3 regions of the Streptomyces sp. NBC_00377 genome follow, and region 1 is predicted to be linked to each of the others. Evidence: riboswitches for the same ligand, from Rfam matches in the RefSeq annotation. Region 1 holds a riboswitch; each other region holds the start of a gene.
The links. A riboswitch is a leader RNA that binds a small molecule or an ion and turns the genes downstream of it on or off. The one in region 1 is predicted to bind cobalamin.
Positions count from the first base shown of each region.

Region 2: it holds a riboswitch for cobalamin, as region 1 does, so the genes downstream of both, OHS71_RS08795 (hypothetical protein) here and OHS71_RS31410 (cobalamin biosynthesis protein) in region 1, are expected to answer to the same signal.
Region 3: it holds a riboswitch for cobalamin, as region 1 does, so the genes downstream of both, OHS71_RS14455 (ribonucleoside-diphosphate reductase subunit alpha) here and OHS71_RS31410 (cobalamin biosynthesis protein) in region 1, are expected to answer to the same signal.

Region 1 covers NZ_CP107958.1:7,074,971-7,081,223, forward strand. The annotation lists gene cobN (cobaltochelatase subunit CobN) at 1-1,724, opposite strand, end outside; gene OHS71_RS31405 (cobyric acid synthase) at 1,721-3,265, opposite strand; gene OHS71_RS31410 (cobalamin biosynthesis protein) at 3,262-4,248, opposite strand; cobalamin riboswitch at 4,350-4,489, opposite strand; gene OHS71_RS31415 (hypothetical protein) at 4,636-4,857, opposite strand; gene OHS71_RS31420 (inorganic phosphate transporter) at 4,892-6,148, opposite strand.
Region 2 covers NZ_CP107958.1:1,973,228-1,979,480, reverse strand. The annotation lists gene OHS71_RS08805 (heavy metal translocating P-type ATPase) at 708-2,990, opposite strand; gene OHS71_RS08800 (heavy-metal-associated domain-containing protein) at 3,104-3,415, opposite strand; cobalamin riboswitch at 3,576-3,721, shown strand; gene OHS71_RS08795 (hypothetical protein) at 3,753-3,989, shown strand; gene OHS71_RS08790 (CbtA family protein) at 4,001-4,756, shown strand; gene OHS71_RS08785 (DUF5134 domain-containing protein) at 5,114-5,983, opposite strand; gene OHS71_RS08780 (hypothetical protein) at 6,199-6,253, opposite strand, start outside.
Region 3 covers NZ_CP107958.1:3,231,610-3,237,862, reverse strand. The annotation lists gene OHS71_RS14455 (ribonucleoside-diphosphate reductase subunit alpha) at 1-1,460, opposite strand, end outside; cobalamin riboswitch at 1,585-1,720, opposite strand; gene OHS71_RS14450 (GNAT family N-acetyltransferase) at 1,773-2,279, opposite strand; gene mctP (monocarboxylate uptake permease MctP) at 2,877-4,502, opposite strand; gene OHS71_RS14440 (DUF3311 domain-containing protein) at 4,499-4,795, opposite strand; gene OHS71_RS14435 (GntR family transcriptional regulator) at 5,031-5,795, opposite strand; gene OHS71_RS14430 (extracellular solute-binding protein) at 6,168-6,253, shown strand, end outside.

The DNA of each region.
Region 1 (6,253 bases):
CCGTAGGTGTCGGCGCGCGCCATCGGCGGCACGAGATGGTCGACGACGGTGGCGTGCCCGCGCCGCTTGGCCTGGGTGCCCTCACCGGGGTCGTTGACGATGAAGGGGTAGACGAGCGGCAGATCACCGAGGACGGCGTCCGGGGCACAGCCCCCGCTCAGCCCGAGCCCCTTGCCCGGCAGCCACTCCATCGTGCCGTGCTTGCCCATGTGGACGATCGCGTCGGCGCCGAAACTGTTCTCCAGCCAGCGGTAGGCCGCCAGGTAGTGGTGCGAGGGCGGCATGTCGGGGTCGTGGTAGATCGCGATCGGGTTCTCGCCGAAGCCGCGCGGCGGCTGGATCATCACGACGACGTTCCCGAACCGGAGGGAGGCCAGCACGATGTCGTCCCCGTCGACGTACAGCGAACCCGGCGGCTCGCCCCACGCCTGGAGCATGCCGTCGCGCAGCGCGGGGTCGAGCTTGTCGAACCACGCCCGGTAGTCGGCCAGCGGCACCCGCGCGGGCGCGGCGGCCAGCTGCTCCTCGGTGAGCCATTCGACGTCGTGACCACCGGCGTTGATCAGCCGGTGGATCAGCTCGTCGCCGTCGTCGGGGTGCCCGCTGACGCCGTAGCCCGCGTCCCGCAGCGCGTCGAGGACCCGCACCGCCGAGGCCGGGGTGTCGAGGCCGACCGCGTTGCCGACCCGCGAGTGCTTGGTCGGGTAGGCGGTGAAGACGAGCGCGAGTTTCTTCTCGCTGTTCGGCTTGTGCCTCAGCCGGGCGTGCCGGACGGCGATCCCGGCGACGCGTCCGGCCCGCTCGGGGTCGGCGATGTACACCGGGACGTCGTCCGGGCCCTGCTCCTTGAAGGAGAAGGGGACCGTGATGATCCGCCCGTCGAACTCCGGGATCGCGACCTGCATCGCCGCGTCCATGGGGGAGAGGGCGGCGTCGGACGCCTCCCACGCGCTCTTCGACGAGGTGAGGCAGAGCCCTTGCAGGACGGGGACGTCGAGGTCGGCGAGAGCGCCGATGTCCCAGGCCTCCTCGTCCCCGCCCGCCGAGGCATGCGAGGCGTGCGTGCCGCCGGCGGCCAGGACGGTGGCGACGAGGGTGTCGGTCCGCCCGAGGATCTCGTACAGCCCCGGGTCCGCACCGCGCAGCGAACCGCAGTACACGGGCAGGGCGTTGGCACCGCGCGCCTCGACGGCGTCGCACAGCGTGTCCACGAACGCGGTGTTGCCGCTCAGTTCGTGCGCCCGGTAGAAGAGCACCCCGACGGTCGGCCGGCCTTCCACGAAGGGACGCTCGCCGTGGACGCCGTACTCGGGCATCTTCCGCGGCTCGACGAACCCCTCGCCGGTCAGCAGCACGGTGTCGGAGAGGAAGCGCGCCAGTTCGGTCAGGTTGGCCGGGCCGCCCTCCACGAGATAGCGCAGCGCCTCCGCCACCACACCGGCGGGCGCCGACGACTCGGCCATCAGCTCCGCGTCGGGCACGGTCTCGCCGCCCAGCAGCACGGTCGGCACGCCGGACGCCCTGAGCGCGGCGAGCCCGTCCTCCCAGGCGCGCTTGCCGCCGAGCAGCCGGACGACCGCGATGTCCGCGCCGTCGAGGAGCGCGGGGAGTTCCGCGGCGACGTCCACCCGGGTCGGGTTGCCGATCCGGTACGAGGCACCGGTGGCGGCCCTCGCCGCCAGCAGATCGGTGTCGGCGGTCGACAACAACAACACTGTGCTCATGCGGGCGCTCCCGGTGGAATGAAAGGCAGTCCTTGTGGCGCGCCCGACTCGATGAGCCGCCAGAGCGCGTCGGTGTCCGCGTGCTGTTCGATCAGGTCGCCGAGCCGGTCGAGCTGCTCCTCGCGCAGCGCGGCGAACGAGGTGTCGGCGGCGGGCACGAAACGACGGCCCGCGGCGGCCGCCACCTCGCGCAGGAAGGCCCGCCGGAATCCGTCCGACTCCAGTGAGCCGTGCCAGTGCGTGCCCCAGGTCTGCCCGACCCGGCAGCCGTCCAGGGCCTGCCCGCGGCCGTCGGAGAGGAACGGCTCCCCGCCGGTGACGTCGGCGACCCCGTGATGGATCTCGTACCCCTCGACCCGCTCGCCGAGGGCTTCCCCGACCGGCCGGGTGAGGGTCTTCTCGCGGGCGAACCGCACCCGGACCGGCAGGACTCCGAGGCCCTCCACCTGTCCGAGCCGGCTCTCGACCTCGTCCTCGATGTGCTCGCCGAGGATCTGGAAACCCCCGCAGATGCCGAGGACGGGCCGCTGCTCGGCGACCCTGCGCAGGACGGCCTCGGCCAGCCCCCGCTCGCGGAGCCACTCCAGGGCGCGCACGGTGCCCCGGGTCCCCGGGATCACCACCAGGTCCGCGTCGGCCAGTTCCTCCGGCCGGTCCACGAACCGCACGACCACGCCGGGTTCGGCGGCCAGCGCGTCCACGTCCGTGAAGTTGGACATGAGCGGCACCGCGCAGACGGCGACCCGCAGCACGTCCTCACCGACGGGCGGGGCGGTGTTCGACTCCCGCACGGTCCCCCGCAGCGACACCCTCAGGCCGTCCTCCTCGTCGATCCCCAGCCCGTGCCGGAACGGCAGTACGCCGTAGGTCCGCCGGCCGGTGAGCCCGTGCAGCATGTCCAGGCCCGGCTCCAGCAGGGAGACGTCCCCCCGGAACTTGTTGACCAGGAACCCGGCGACCAGCTCCTGGTCCTCGGGCGAGAGCAGGGCGACGGTCCCGAAGAAGGAGGCGAAGACGCCCCCGCGGTCGATGTCGCCGACGACGAGCACGGGCAGCCGCGCGCCGCGCGCGATCCCCATGTTCACGATGTCGGTCCGCCGCAGGTTGATCTCGGCCGGACTGCCCGCCCCCTCACAGATCACCGCGTCATACGTGCCCCGCAACTCGGCGAGGCAGTCGAGAACGGTTCCGAGGAGCCGTTGCTGCCGCCCGCCGTGGTAGCCACGGGCGCTCATCTCGCCCACCGGCTTGCCGAGCAGCACGACCTGGCTGCTCTGCTCTCCGCCCGGCTTGAGCAGCACGGGGTTCATCAGCGCGGTCGGCTCCACCCGGCAGGCCTGCGCCTGCATGGCCTGCGCCCGCCCGATCTCGGCGCCCTCCCGCGTCACGAACGAGTTGAGGGACATGTTCTGTGCCTTGAACGGTGCGACCTTCACCCCCTGCCGCACCAGCCACCGGCAGATACCGGCCGTGACGACGCTCTTGCCGGCGTCGGAGGTGGTGCCGGCGACGAGGAGACCTCCGCCCGGACCCCCGCTCATGACGTACCGCCCTTCAATGGGTCCTTCGTGACGGAGCGCGTGGCGGCGACGCGTGGGGTGACCGCTCGCGCGGCGACGGTCACGCCGAGCGCGAGCAGGCCGACGCGGCGGGAGAGCCGTGCGGCGCGTTCGATGTCGCGGACGACGACGGGCCGCCCGGCGGTCCCGTTCAGGACGGGCCGGTGTTCCACCCGCCCGGCGTACGACAGGGTCCCGCCCAGCCGCACTCCCAGGGCGCCCGCGAAGGACGCCTCCACCGGCCCCGCGTTGGGACTCGGATGCCGGCGGGCGTCGGCACGCCAGGCGCGCAGCGCGCCCCGCGGATCGTCCCCGGCGACGGCGGCGAGCGCGGCGGTCAGCCGGGCTCCGGGCCAGCCGGCGACGTCGTCGAGGCGGGCGGCGGCCCACCCGTAGCGCAGATACCTCGGCGAGCGGTGCCCGACCATGGCGTCCAGGGTGTTGACGGCCCGGAACCCCAGCAGCCCCGGCACCCCGCCCACGGCGCCCCACACCAGGGCACCCACGACGGCGTCGGAGGTGTTCTCGGCGACGGACTCCACGACCGCGCGGGCGATCCCGTCGGCGTCCAGTGCCTGCGGGTCACGTCCGCACAGATGGGGCAGCCGCTCCCGGGCGGCCTCGAGATCCCCCGCCTCGAGGGCCCGTCCGACGGCCCGGGCCTCGCGGACGAGGGAACTGCCCCCGACGACGGCCCAGGCGGCGGCGGAGACGAGAGCGACGGAAGCGGCGGGGGAGCGCCGTACGGCCTTCTCGGCCACGGCTCCCAGGCCCGCGGCCCCACCGGCGCAGACGACGGCGTGGAGGGCGCCCCATCCCCGGTGGTCACGCCACAGCAGCCGCTCCACGGCGCCGGCGGCCCGCCCGAACGCGGCGACCGGATGCCCGCGGCGCGGATCGCCGAGCAGCAGGTCGCCCAGAAGGCCGGTGGCGGCGCCGTACGCGTAGAGGCGATCGGCACGCATCGGCTCAGCCGGCCGTGCGGTCGGGCAGCGACCTTGCGGGGTACCTCAACGGCCCAGCGAGCATGGCGATATGTCCTCACTCAGGGTGTCCACGCCCTGGTTCGACGAGACCGGCGGCGAGAGTTCCTGGCTCCCGGGGGTTTCTACCCCGGTGACAGTGGCGGGACCGCGCCGGATTCACACCGGCTTCCTCTTCTGCCGCCGTACATGGCCCGGGCAGTCCACCACGGGCCCGGAAGGGCCGTCAACTTGCTGTTGACCTGCGGGGGGAGAGTGTGCAGAACCCCACACGGGCCCGATCGGCGGGGTCACAGGCAACGGGTCACGACGAACGAGGGGTGCGGGACGGTGATCCGTCCCGCACCCCTCGCTCGTCGATGTGATGTGTCAGGCGACGATCAGTGAGATCCCGTAGGCCACCGCCGCCGCGCAGGCCGCGAAGCACGCGTACGCGCCGGTCACCGCGAGGGTGGCCGAGCCGCCCTCGGCCGTCGCCCGTTCCTGCCGCGACAGGCCCATGACGCCGAGGGTGAACAGGGCCACGAGGCCCACGGTGACCACGAGGCTGACGCCGAAGACGGAGCCCAGGGCTGCCCAGTCGATCTTCATGCTGCTTCTCTTCCTTCGTACCGGGTGCGCGGACTCAGACGGCCGCGGCCGGGGGAGCGGCGGGGGTCGCGGGCTCGACGGCGGGGCCGGGGATCGTGGCCGTCAGGTCCGTGGCGAGGTCCTCGGCGAGGATGCCCACGGGCGGCGGGGTGACGACGGCGATCGCCGTCGTGATGACGCCCGCCGGCTCCTCGGCCGCGTTGACGTTCGAGGCGTCGACGACCTCGCGCCGGGAGATCTTCCAGATGGCCGCGCTGGAGGCGATCAGGAAGACCGCGACGACGGCCGTGCCCCAGTCGCCGAGGTCGGTGACGGACTCGGCGAGCGCGCCCACCAGGGCCGCGGCCGGGAGCGTCAGACCCCAGGCGACGAACATGCGGGTCGCCGTCGACCAGCGGACCACACCGCCCTTGCGGCCCAGTCCCGCGCCCATCACCGCACCGGAGACCGAGTGGGTGGTGGAGAGGGAGAAACCGAGGTGGGAGGAGGCCAGGATGACCGTGGCCGCGCTGGTCTGGGCGGCGAAGCCCTGCTGCGGCTGGAGGTCGGTCAGGCCCTTGCCCATGGTGCGGATGATGCGCCAGCCGCCGAGGTAGGTGCCGAGGGCGATGGCCATGCCGGCGGAGAGGATGACCCAGGTGGGCGGGTCGGAGTCGGGGGCCACGGCGCCGCCGGCGACCAGGGCCAGGGTGATGATGCCCATCGTCTTCTGCGCGTCGTTGGTGCCGTGCGCGAGGGACACCAGGCCGGCCGAGGCGATCTGGCCCGTGCGGTAGCCCTTGGCCGCCGCCTTGCCGTCGGCCTTCTTGCCGAGGGTGTAGGACAGGCGGGTCGCGAGCATCGCCGCGACTCCCGCGACGATCGGTGCCGCGATCGCCGGGATCAGCACCTTGGTGACCAGGGCGTCACCGTGCACCGCGCCCGTACCGGCCGAGGCGATGGTGGCGCCGATCAGACCGCCCATCAGGGCGTGCGAGGAACTGGAGGGCAGGCCCACCAGCCAGGTCAGCAGGTTCCAGAGGATCGCGCCGACCAGGGCGGCGAAGATGACCTCGGGACGGATGCCGGTCTCGTCGACGAGACCCTTGGAGATCGTGTTGGCGACCTCCACCGAGAGGAAAGCGCCCACAAGGTTCAGCGCGGCGGACATGGCCACCGCGACCTTGGGCTTGAGTGCACCGGTCGAGATGGTGGTGGCCATCGCGTTGGCGGTGTCGTGGAAACCGTTCGTGAAATCGAACGCGAGTGCGGTTACGACCACAATCGCGAGGATCAGCGAGAAGCTTTCCATTTACCCAGGCAATCGTTCGAAGTCATTGGCAGGTCGACCGTAGGCAATCTGGGTGAACGGAAGATGAACTGAGCAGGGCGTCCGGGTGTCCGTGCGAGGGGGTCG
Region 2 (6,253 bases), 5.1 Mb from region 1:
CCATGGTGACCGCACGTCGTGCCGCTGCCTGTCTTTACAGCCAACACCCAGCGCCCCCTAATCGCAGCATTTACAAGGGGCTGAGGGGGCGGAGAGCGGTCTGGTTGCGGCGGATCGCCACGTCTCATGGAGATTCATCCGGCTTCGTCGGCGTCATGATTGACCAGCTCAAGCGGACCCTCCGTCCCAACGTCATGTGCGGCTCGATGTCGCCTGAACTGGTGGACCGTGACCGCGATGTGGACGATCGGGATGCGTACATCCATTAACCAAGTTAGTATTCCCGGTGCGAAAGGGATGGGACATGCTGGCCCATCAAGCCGTGCTGCTGTGTGGGCCGCCGCTGGTTCTGGCCTGGCGGCCCCCAGCAGCGCGGCGACGGGCTCGGAGCCGTTGCCGGAAAGCAATGTCGGCCGACGAGGCCGCAGGCGGCCAGAGTCCTGATGTGAAGTAACCCCATGAGCTGCGCGCATGGGCAGGGAGGTGCCACGTCCTCCAAAGGAGTCTGCCCGTGCGCGCACCTTCAGCTTGCCCGCGCCCCCCACTCCTTGCGCCGTCGTGTTGCGGCGAACACAGAGGCTGCGTCGGCTCGTTGACCGTGAGGCCCCGGCCTCCACGGCGGGTCGGCCGTCTTCGCGAGACCTACCAAGAAACCGAGGCGTCCGGCAGGAGCCGGGCGCCTCGGTCAACGGCGTTACGTAAGGGGCCTACTTGAAGGACCGCAGCCGCAGGCTGTTGGTCACCACGAAGACGGAGGAGAATGCCATCGCGGCGCCGGCGATCATCGGGTTGAGCATGCCGAAGGCGGCAAGCGGCAGCGCGGCGACGTTGTAGCCGAAGGCCCAGAACAGGTTGCCCTTGATGGTGGCCAGGGTCCTGCGGGACAGACGGATCGCGTCGGCGGCCACCCGCAGGTCACCGCGTACGAGGGTCAGGTCGCCGGCCTCGATCGCCGCGTCGGTGCCCGTGCCCATCGCCAGGCCGAGGTCGGCGGTGGCGAGAGCGGCCGCGTCGTTGACACCGTCACCGACCATGGCGACCGTACGGCCCTCGCTCTGCAGCCGCTTGACCACGTCCACCTTGTCCTGGGGCAGGACCTCGGCGATCACCTCGTCGATACCGACGGCCTTGGCCACGGACTCGGCGACGAGCTGGTTGTCGCCGGTCAGCAAAACCGGCTTCAGGCCCAGTCGACGCAGCTCAGCCACGGCCTCCGCGCTCGTGTCCTTGATCGCGTCGGCGACGGTGAGGACACCGCGTGCCTGGCCGTCCCAGGCGACGGCGACCGCCGTACGTCCCTCTGCCTCCGCGGCGGCTTTGGACTCGGCCAGCTCCCGGGGCAGTTCGATGGCCCATTCCTTGAGGAGCTTCTCGCGGCCGACGAGCACCGCGTGTCCGTCGACGACGCCCTGGACGCCGAGGCCGACGACGTTCTCGAAGTTCTCCGGCACCGGCAGCCTCCCGACCCGCTCGGCTGCACCGGCCGCGATCGCCTGGGCGATGGGGTGCTCCGAAGCGTGCTCCAACGAGCCGGCCAGCCGCAGCAGTTCGTCCTTGTCCACACCGGGTGCGGTGAAGACGTCCTGCAACTGCATGCGGCCCGTGGTGACCGTGCCGGTCTTGTCCAGGACGACGGTGTCGACGCGACGCGTGGACTCCAGGACCTCGGGGCCCTTGATCAGAATTCCGAGCTGAGCCCCACGCCCGGTGCCGACCATGAGCGCGGTCGGGGTGGCGAGCCCGAGCGCGCAGGGGCAGGCGATGATCAGGACGGAGATGGCGGCGGTGAAGGCGGCGACGGTGTCGCCGGTGGCCCCGAACCACACCCCGAACGTGGCGATGGCGATGAAGATGACCACCGGCACGAAGATCCCGGAGATCCGGTCGGCGAGCCGTTGCACCTCGGCCTTGCCGTTCTGTGCGTCCTCGACCAGCTTCGCCATCCGGGCGAGCTGGGTGTCGGTGCCGACGCGGGTGGCCTCGACGACGAGACGGCCGCCCGCGTTGACGGTTGCGCCGGTCACGGCGTCGCCGACAGTCACGTCCACCGGCACCGACTCACCGGTCAGCATGGAGGCGTCGACCGCGGACGCGCCCTCGATGACGGTGCCGTCGGTCGCGATCTTCTCGCCGGGGCGTACGACGAACCGGTCACCTACGGCCAACTGCGCGACAGGGATACGTACTTCCTGGCCGGCCCGCAGCACGGAGACGTCCTTGGCGCCCAGCTCCAGCAGGGCCCGCAGGGCCGCGCCCGACTTCCTCTTGGCGCGAGCCTCCAGATACCGCCCGGCGAGGATGAACGTCGTCACCCCGGCCGCGGCCTCCAGATAGATCGAGGACGATCCGTCACCACGGGAGATGGTGAAATCGAAGCCGTGCCGCATCCCTGGCATTCCGGCGTGTCCCCAGAACAGTGCCCACACCGACCAGCCGAACGCGGCGAGCGTGCCGATGGACACCAGCGTGTCCATGGTCGCGGCGCCGTGCCGGGCGTTGGTCCACGCGGCCTTGTGGAAGGGGAAGGCTCCCCAGACGACGACCGGGGCCGCCAGAGTCAGCGACAGCCACTGCCAGTTGTCGAACTGCAGGGCCGGCACCATCGCCATCAGGACTACGGGCACGGTGAGCACCAGCGACACGTACAGCCGCTGCCGCAGCGACAGGAGTTCACCGTCCGCGGCGGGAGCGGCCTGGGTCTCGCCCTCGTCGGCCGTGGCGGATGGCGGCGGTGGCGGCTCCTCGGCGGTGTAGCCGGTCTTCTCCACGGTGGCGATGAGGTCGGCGACCTCGACGTCTGCCGGGAACGAGACCCTCGCCTTCTCGGTGGCGTAGTTCACGGTGGCGGTGACCCCGTCCATGCGGTTGAGCTTCTTCTCGATGCGGGCTGCGCACGAGGCGCAGGTCATGCCGCCGATGGAGAGCTCGACCGCCAAGGTGGGCGCGGGCGCTGTGTCGAGGGAGGCCTTCTCGGGAGCCGTGCTGGTCATGTGCGTATCTCCAGGGGGAGGCCGGGACGTACGGCGTCCGTATCAGCGGAGCGGTACGTCCCGGCGCGGGGAGGAATTCGCGTGTCCGGGCGGAGTGGGCCCGGATTGAGCCGTCAGGCGCGGCCGACGAGCTCGTAGCCCGCCTCGTCGACGGCGGCGCGGACGGCCTCCTCGTCGAGCGCGGCGGCGGAGGTGACGGTCACCTCTCCGGTCTTGGCGACGGCGGTGACCGCGGTGACGCCGTCCAGCGCGGAGATCTCCTTCGAGACGGCCCCCTCGCAGTGGCCGCAGGTCATGCCGGACACCTTGTAGGCGGTGGTGGTGGCGCCAGTTCCCTCGATCTGGACGTCGGACGTGGCGCCGGAGCCGCAGGAGCCGCCAGAGCCGCAGCAGGAGCTCGTGCTGGTGTTCGTCTCGGTGGTCATGGCTACTTCCTCAGGTCTGGGTGCGTGGGTGTCATTCGTCCGGGAGGGGCGCCGCTTCCTCAGCCCCGCCCGACGATGAGAACACTATACCCCCCCAGGGTATTTCCGCTACCTGTGGTCCTGCCCACACGATGTGTTTGAAAGGCGTCCAGTTCGCTAATTTACTTAGTAGGCGCCGCGACCTGCGGTGACAACTTCACATCGAGGCGACGGTGAGCAGGAACCCGGTGAGAATCCGGGACGGTCCCGCCACTGTGACCGGGGTCGCCCCGGGAGTCAGACACTGACCCGTCGTCCTCCTGAACGGCGGGGCGCGTGCACCCCGCGAGGAGGTTCCATGAGTGCTTCGGCTGTCACCGAGGCGCGACCGGCCACAGGGCTGGTCGTCCACCCGCTGCGAGACGGGCTGATAGCCGCCGCGGCGGTGATCCTCGCCCTGGTCGCACTGGACGCGATTTTCCTGGACCAGGGCGCGCTGCTGTCGCCGATGCTCGGCAAGGTCGCGGCATCCGCCAACTACGTCCACGAGTTCGCCCACGACGGGCGGCACCTCCTCGGTGCCCCCTGCCACTGAGAGGGGCGACCGTGACATCACTTCTGTCCCTGCTCGGGCGCGGCGCGCTCGCGGGTGGAGCCGCCGGCGTGGTCAGCGGAGGATTCTCGTGGCTGCTTGCCGAGCCGGTACTGGACAAGGCGGTGCGACTGGAGGCGGCCCGTGAGGAAGCGAGCGGCCGCGGATCGGCCGCGGCCGAGATCTTCTCCCGCCCTACGCAGCACGCCGGCCTCCTGGTGGCCACCGCCCTCACCGGAGCGGCGATCGGGGTCCTCTTCGCCATCGTGTACGCGATCCTGCATCGCCGGGATCCGGACGCCGCGCCCTGGCGCCGGTCGTTGATGCTGGCGGGCGCCGGATTCACCGGGGTCTGGCTGCTGCCCTTCCTCCGCTACCCGGCCAATCCGCCGGGCGTGGGTGATCCGGGAACGATCGACACCCGCGTCAACGCGTGCCTCGCGGCCATCGGCATCGGCGTGATCGCCGTCGTCCTGGCCTGGCGCATCCACGGGTGGCTGGCGGAGCGCGGCCGTCCGGCGCCACTGCGTCAGCTGGCCGTGACGGCCATCGTGCTCGCCGCGCTGGCGTCACTGTTCGCACTGCCGGACAACCCTGACGCCGTGACCGCCCCCGCCACGCTGGTGTGGGACTTCCGGGTGCTCTCGGCCGCGTCCATGGTCCTGCTCTGGGGCGGGCTGGCGGTGGGCTTCGGGCTCCTCGGCCTCCGGGCGGCCCACGGCCGGACGGAGGCGGGCGTGCCCGCGGCATCCACCGTGCCCGTGGCCTGACGCCTCGATGGCGTGACCTCGGTCGGCGTCCGCGTCAGGGCTGGGCGCCGACCGAGGGCTTGGGCGGTTCAGCGGAAGACCAGAGCGCCCGGTCATGTTCGGGCGGCAGGTGTAGACGGAGGCGCGAGCGGCGGAACGGAAGCTGCTTCGCGTGTCAACGGGAGGGCACGCCTGCGGAGCTGTGCCGGCGACATCCGACCTGCCCCTTGGACGGCACTCGCGGAGTCCGAGCCCGACCGGGCACGCGGATCGCGTGGGTCCGTTCTCGCCGCTCCAGAGCCCGAATATGAACCTGCTACACAGATCCGGAGCTGATTCCAGGAGCAGACGATCGAGCCGGTCAGCGCCGGTCGGCTGTCACGCGGCCATCATCAGCAGCATCGCGGACATGGTCCCGCCCATGCCGATGTGCGCGGCCAGCGCCGCGTCCGGGGCGGCTCCGAGCTTGCGGCGCCGGCCATGCCTCGACTGCTGCGCCGTCCTGCTCTTGTCCCACACCGAGATCGTCAGCGACGCCAGAAAGACGAACACCGTGTCCGGCATGGCGAGCAGCCAGCGGACCGGGCTGAATTTGGTATTCGCCCTGGGGCCCTTGTCGTTCGTGCCGCGGATCTTGGCCCACACGGACGCGCCGATGGACAGCAGGAAGTACACAGCGAGTGCCGCGATCACGAACCGCCACGCTGAACCGGATCCGGAGGACGAACCTGCGGCGGCAGCGGAATGCGCCATGCCGGACATGTCCATGCCCGGCATGGAGCCCATCCCCTCCATGGAGTCCATCCCGGCCATCCCGTGTGCTCCGGTCGTGCTCGCGGTGTTCTCCATACCCGGCATGTTGGCCATGGAGGAGCCGCCCAGGGCGAGCACCGGTCCGGATGACGTGCTCGTCATGGCGAGCGTCATGATCACCATGCCGACGCTGCCGACGATGAGGTGGACCCAGTGGCGGCCGTGCTTCCACCCGCACGTGCGCGTGTGCTTGACCGCCATCGCCACGGCGCCGAGCCCAAGGACGCCGAACGCCACCGCCCACCCCATGCCGTAGCCCGCGTACCAGCCGACCGTCGCCGGCAGCGCCATGGCGGCCATACAAAGCCCCATCAGCAGGTCACCACCCGCCGCGAACCGGGCCTCACCGCTCGTGGTTGCCACTCGGACCGCACTGACAGCGGCCACCAGGGCGGCGATCACCGCCAAGGTCCAGCTGAGCGCCAGAGTTCCCATCTTCACCTTCCCGGTCGTCCGAACACGGCGGTCCCGCACTGCTGGCTCCGCCTCGGCGTACGAAGCGCCGAAGCGGCGCCGCGTGGGTGCCAACTGCTAGTGCCCTTAGTACGTTTCGGGGGTGGGCGGTGTTCAGGTGGCCGCTGGGTTTCGTGCAGAGGATGCCCGCCTGATGGCATGTTCCGGTGGTCACTGCTGCCGCTGACCAGGGCAGGTCAACCGAAGTCGTTCACCTGGTCGAGTGTCGTAGGACGGGTGTCCCGCCACTGC
Region 3 (6,253 bases), 3.8 Mb from region 1:
TCGAGGAAGGTGACGGCCGTGCGGACGGCCTCGTCCAGCCGCTCCCAGTCGATCGCGCCGGCCGCCGTGTCGACGAACGCGCCCAGGTTCACCGAACCCAGGTTGCAGACCGCTGTCTCGCCGTCGTCCGTGACCTCCAGGATCTCCGTGCACAGGTTGGAGGAGTGGACGACATGGCCCGGCTCGGCGGTCTGGTTGGCGGTGCGGTTGGCCGCGTCCTTGAAGGTCATCCAGCCGTTGCCGGTCTGCGCCAGGGTGCGCATCATGCGGCCGTAGAGGTCACGGGCGGGGATGCTCTTCTTCGCCAGCCCCTTCGCCTCGGCCGACCGGTAGGCCGCGTCGAACTCCTCGCCCCACAGGTCGACCAGCTCCGGCACGTCGGCCGGGGAGAACAGCGACCACGGCCCGTCGGCGTCGACCCGGCGCATGAACTCGTCCGGGATCCAGTGCGCGAGGTTCAGGTTGTGCGTGCGGCGGGCGTCCTCACCGGTGTTGTCCCGCAGCTCCAGGAACTCCTCGATGTCGGAGTGCCAGGTCTCCAGGTAGACCGCGGCCGCGCCCTTGCGCCGGCCGCCCTGGTTGACCGCGGCGACCGAGGCGTCCAGCGTCTTCAGGAACGGGACGATGCCGTTGGAGTGCCCGTTGGTGCCGCGGATCAGCGAACCGCGGGAACGGATCCGCGAGTACGACAGCCCGATGCCGCCGGCGTGCTTCGACAGCCGGGCCACCTGGTGGTAGCGGTTGTAGATGGAGTCCAGCTCGTCCAGCGGGGAGTCGAGGAGGTAGCAGGACGACATCTGGGGGTGCCGGGTGCCGGAGTTGAAGAGCGTGGGGGAGGACGGGAGGTAGTCCAGGCGGCTCATCAGCCCGTAGAGCGCGGCGACCTCGTCCACCGAGCGGGGGGTGTCGTCCTCGGCGAGGCCGCAGGCGACGCGCAGCAGGAAGTGCTGGGGCGTCTCGACGACCTTGCGGGTGATCGGGTGCCGCAGGAGGTAGCGGCTGTGCAGCGTGCGGAGCCCGAAGTAGCCGAAGCGGTCGTCGGCCCGCTCGTCGATCAGCGCGTCGAGACGGACCGCGTGGACGCGCACGAACTCGGCGGTGCGGTCGGCGATCAGACCCTCGCGGTGGCCCACGGCGACCGATCCCGTGAACGACGTGACGCCCTGGGAGGCCGCCTCCGCGGCGATGCTGATCGTCAGCAGCCGGGCGGCCAGCTTCGAGTAGGCGGGATCCTCGGAGATCAGACCCGCCGCCCCCTCCGTGGCCAGCTCGCGCAGCTCCGCGGTGATCTCGGAGGCAGCCCGTGCCGACCGGCCGCGCAGGGCCACGGCGGCGACCCGGCCGGGGTCGGCGTCGGGCAGGTCGGCGGTCAGCTCGGTCAGGGTCCGCAGCAACGCGGTACCGGGACCGTCGGTCTCCGGCTCGGTGACCGGAACCGGATCGGCTGGCGCGATGGTCACGTGGGGCTCTCCCTCGCTCGGCGGTGGGCCTGGCGCAGGGCAGGGGGCAGCACACGAGCGCGCGGGGGCGTCGCGTCCACCGGCCCACTCCGCGAGACCCGGACGTCAGGGCACCCGGACCGGACGGCCGGGCGCGCTGTCGGCAGGACCTCGGACTGAACAGGCGTGCGCATATGGGTATGGATGCACGCGAGTACACCGTTGCGGGACAGTTCCGGATTCGCACCGGATTCCCCTGCGGCGACAGCGAGCATGAGCATACATCTTGTGCCCACCCGTCATGCCACCCCCAGATGTTGTGTCGCGGTGGTTTCAGAGCGTCAACTTGTAGGCGAGGAGAGTGATGTCGTCCAGGTGCGGCAGGGGACGCCAGTCCCGCTCGGGTGTGCGGACGAAACCGAGGCGTTCGTAGAGGCGGTGGGCGGCGTGCATCGCGCGCTGGGTCGACAGGACGACGGCCGTACAGCCCTCCATGGCCCGGGCGCGCCCGACGCAGGCGCGGACCATGGCCTCGCCGGCCCCACGGCCGCGCGCCGCCCGCCCGACCGCGAGCATCCTGATCTCCGCCTCGCCGGGACGCGCGAGGTCGGCCATCGGACCGGGACCGGGAACGAACGTGACCCCGCCCAGAAGACGCCCGCCGTCCACCGCCACCAGAACCTCGGCGGCGGCGACCCGCTTCGCCACGTCCCTCAGCTCGTGCAGATACCCGTCGCTCTCCCCGAAGTCCAGCAGGCCGTCGTCGAGGTAGGCACGAGCGGTGAGGTCGCCGAGGACCCCGTACTCGCCGGGCTCGGCCTGCCGTATCACGATGTCCATGGCCCCGAGTGTGCCGGACGCCCGGGTTGCGGAGGGAGTGGTTCCATGGAGGCGGCTTCAAGTACGCGGCCAACCGGCGTCCACGGCACCCGCACACGTACCTGGGCGGCCGCAACGACCACGTCGTCCCGCCCGCACCGGGCACGACCTGTCTGCCCGACTGCAAGTTCCAGCTCTGCCCGTACCCTCCCCGGGGCGGTGTGCCCCGGGGAGAGATCCGCGAGCCGTTCTGCCGTCAGCAGCAGGCCTTGCTGCCCAGCAGCGTCCGGCGCTGGCTGCCCCGGGGGCTGCGCCGGAAGACCCCGCACCGGGTCGGCATGCGGGTCGGCGAACTGGACCGCTTCTGGGACGCGATGGCCAGACGGACGCGGGACCAGAACGGTGTCCGGCCGGCCTCGGGTGCCTGGGGCGTGTCCGACACTTCCCGCCGGGCGCGCGGTGCCCGGCACGGCACTCCCCCGGCCTTCGGCCGGGGGGGTGCCCCCACGCTGCGTTGTCGGATCACCCGAGTACATCCGGTACGCGGGCGATCCTCCGCCTTGCGATGCACCGCACCGGACGCCGCGCGCTGATCCGACGCGAATTGTCGGACACGCCCTAGTGGGACGTGCCCGCCGTCGCCGGTGGCAGTTCCACCTGTACGCCCGGGTCGCCGGCGTCCGCCGTGTAGTCCTCCGGCTTGGTCTCGTCGATGCCCTCGGGGGCCTTGGCGGCCTTCAGGACGAAGGTGAGCACCACCGTGACGACGACGTTGATCACGAACGCGGTGAGACCGATGTAGCCGATCTCGCCGATGCCCGGGATCTCCTTGGACGAGCCGCCGAAGTGCTTCTGGGTCGGGGAGGCGACGCCGTACGCGGCGAAGGTGCCGTAGACCATGCCGACCGCCCAGCCGGCGAGCAGGGCCCAGCGGTGGAACCAGCGGGTGAACAGGCCGCCGACCAGGGCCGGGAACGTCTGGAGGATCCAGATGCCGCCCAGCAGCTGGAAGTTGATGGCCACCGTCTTGTCCATGGTGAGGACGAAGACCAGGGCGCCCACCTTCACCAGGAGCGAGACCAGCTTGGAGACCTTGGTCTCCTGCGCGGGCGTCGCGTCCGGCTTGATGAAGTCCTTGTAGATGTTGCGGGTGAAGAGGTTCGCGGCCGCGATCGACATGATGGCCGCGGGCACGAGCGCGCCGATGCCGATGGCGGCGAACGCCACCCCGGCGAACCACGACGGGAACATGTCCTCGAACAGCTGCGGGATCGCCAGCTGCCCGTTGGTGACCTTGACCCCGGCGGCGATCGCCATGAAGCCGAGCAGTGCGAGCAGGCCCAGCATCAGGGAGTACAGCGGCAGGATCGTGGTGTTGCGGCGGATCACCTCACGGCTGCGGGACGACAGCGTCGCCGTGATCGAGTGCGGGTACATGAACAGCGCAAGCGCCGAGCCCAACGCCAGCGTCGCGTACGTCCACTGGCCCGGGTCCGCCGGTGCCAGCGCGCCGCGCGGCTTGCCCGTCGCCGGGTTGGTCTGGCTGAACGCCTCGCCCGCCTTGGCGAAGATGTCGTCGAAACCGCCCAGCTTGATCGGGATGTAGATGATCGCCACCGCGATGACGATGTAGATCAGCGTGTCCTTCACGAATGCGATCAGCGCGGGGGCCCGCAGCCCCGAGGAGTAGGTGTAGGCCGCCAGCACGCCGAACGCGATCAGCAGCGGCAGGTCCTTCACGAACCAGTTGGTGTTCTCGCCGCCGCCGACCCCCATCACGTCGAGCACGGCCTGGATGCCGACCAGTTGGAGGGCGATGTACGGCATCGTGGCCAGGATGCCGGTGACGGCGACCGCCAGCGACAGGCCCTTCGAGCCGAACCGGCCGCGCACGAAGTCCGAGGTCGTCACATAGCCGTGCTTGTGGGACACCGACCACAGACGGGGCAGGAACGTGAAGATCAGCGGGTAGACGAGGATCGTGTACGGGACCGCGAAGAAGCCGGCCGCGCCCGCCGCGTAGATCGCCGCGGGTACGGCGACGAAGGTGTACGCGGTGTACAGGTCGCCGCCGAGCAGGAACCAGGTCACCCAGGTGCCGAACGACCGGCCGCCCAGGCCCCATTCGTCGAGGCTGTCGTTCTCGGCCTTGCGCCAGCGCGCGGCCAGGAAGCCCATGACCGTGACGGCCAGGAAGAAGAAGATGAAGACGGCGAGCGCGACGCCGTTCACGCCGTCCTTCACTCCGACGCACCGCCCTTCGGGGAGGAGGAACGGGAGGAGGCAGGGGCGACGCCCGCGCGGCCGCGCTGGTCACGCTGCCACAGTTTGTACGCGGTCACGGTCAGCGCGGCGGAGAGCGGTACCCACAGCATCTGGTACCAGTAGAAGAAGGGGATCCCGATGAACGCGGGGTCCACCTTCGCGTACGAACCCACCCACAGCATCGCCACGAAGGGCGCGAGCAGACAGAGGGCGATGGCGACGCGCACAGGCGTCACCACCGGCCCCCTGGTCGCTTCCGGGGTCTCTGACATCGGCGGCTCCGTCCCCTCACTCGATCGCCTTGATCACAGGTGTAATGCGCAGGCAATGTAAGTGACGGATAAGCCCAGCGGAAGGCCCTCCACAGACCCTCTACCTCTGATCTCGGTCTGCGCTCCGCCATAAGGGCGGTGGTGGAGGCCATCGTTGGGCCAAAGGCGCGGAGAGCGTCAGGCCCGCTGCCGCAAGGTGGGCGGGAATCTCCCGGCCTTCAGCCGGGAGAGCACCTCAATCGGTGGGCCTCTTGAGCCGGGCCACGAACTTGTACCGGTCGCCCCGGTACACCGACCGCACCCACTCCACGGGCTGCCCCTCCTGGTCCAGCGAGTGACGGGAGAGCATCAGCATCGGCAGGCCCACGTCGGTGCCGAGCTGGCCCGCCTCGCGCGGGGTGGCGAGCGAGGTCTCGATGGTCTCCTCGGCCTCGGCGAGCCGGACGTCGTACACCTCGGCGAGGGCGGTGTACAGCGAGGTGTACTTGACCAGCGACCGGCGCAGGGCCGGAAAGCGCTTCGCCGACAGGTGGGTCGTCTCGATGGCCATCGGTTCGCCGTTGGCCATGCGCAGGCGCTCGATGCGCAGCACCCGTCCGCCGGCCGTTATGTCGAGCAGCCCGGCGAGGCGGTCGTCGGCGGTGATGTAGCCGATGTCCAGGAGCTGCGAGGTCGGTTCGAGTCCCTGGGCGCGCATGTCCTCGGTGTACGAGGTGAGTTGGAGCGCCTGGGACACCTTCGGCTTGGCGACGAAGGTGCCCTTGCCCTGGATGCGCTCGAGGCGCCCCTCGACGACGAGTTCCTGGAGGGCCTGGCGGACGGTGGTGCGCGAGGTGTCGAATTCGGCCGCCAGGGTGCGCTCCGGCGGGACCGGGGTGCCCGGAGACTGGGTCTCCGTGATGTCGAGCAGGTGCTTCTTCAGGCGGTAGTACTTGGGCACGCGCGCGGTACGGACGGTCGCCCCACCCTCGTTCTCCGCACTGCTGACATCGGTGCTCATGGCCTGCCTTCCCGGCTTCGGGTGCCGAAATGGCCGACATGCCGTCGGCCGCGGCTCACATCGTGGCACGGACGCGGGGATGCTGTGCCACCGTTCCGTGATCCCTCTGTATACCGTCGCAATTCTGGTTGGTCTAGTCCACCAGGGCAAATGGTCTACCGGGGAGGCGCCCTCCGCGGTCGATGTTTTCGCCGCCTTCTTACTTAAAGGTTCCTGCATATGTAGGTCCCATAACGGCTGTTCGGAGGGGGTTCGGCCACCCTTGACAGGCTTATTGGTCTGAGCCAAGCTCTGCGCACTGGTCTACACCATTGGTCCAGATCGAGGTCCCGGCCCGCGGGCGGGGGGTGTGGTATCCCTGAGGAGGATGGCGTGAAGCGCAAGCTGATAGCCGCGATCGGTATCGCGGGCATGATGGTCTCCATCGCGGCGTGCGGGGACGACAGTGGCAGTGGGGA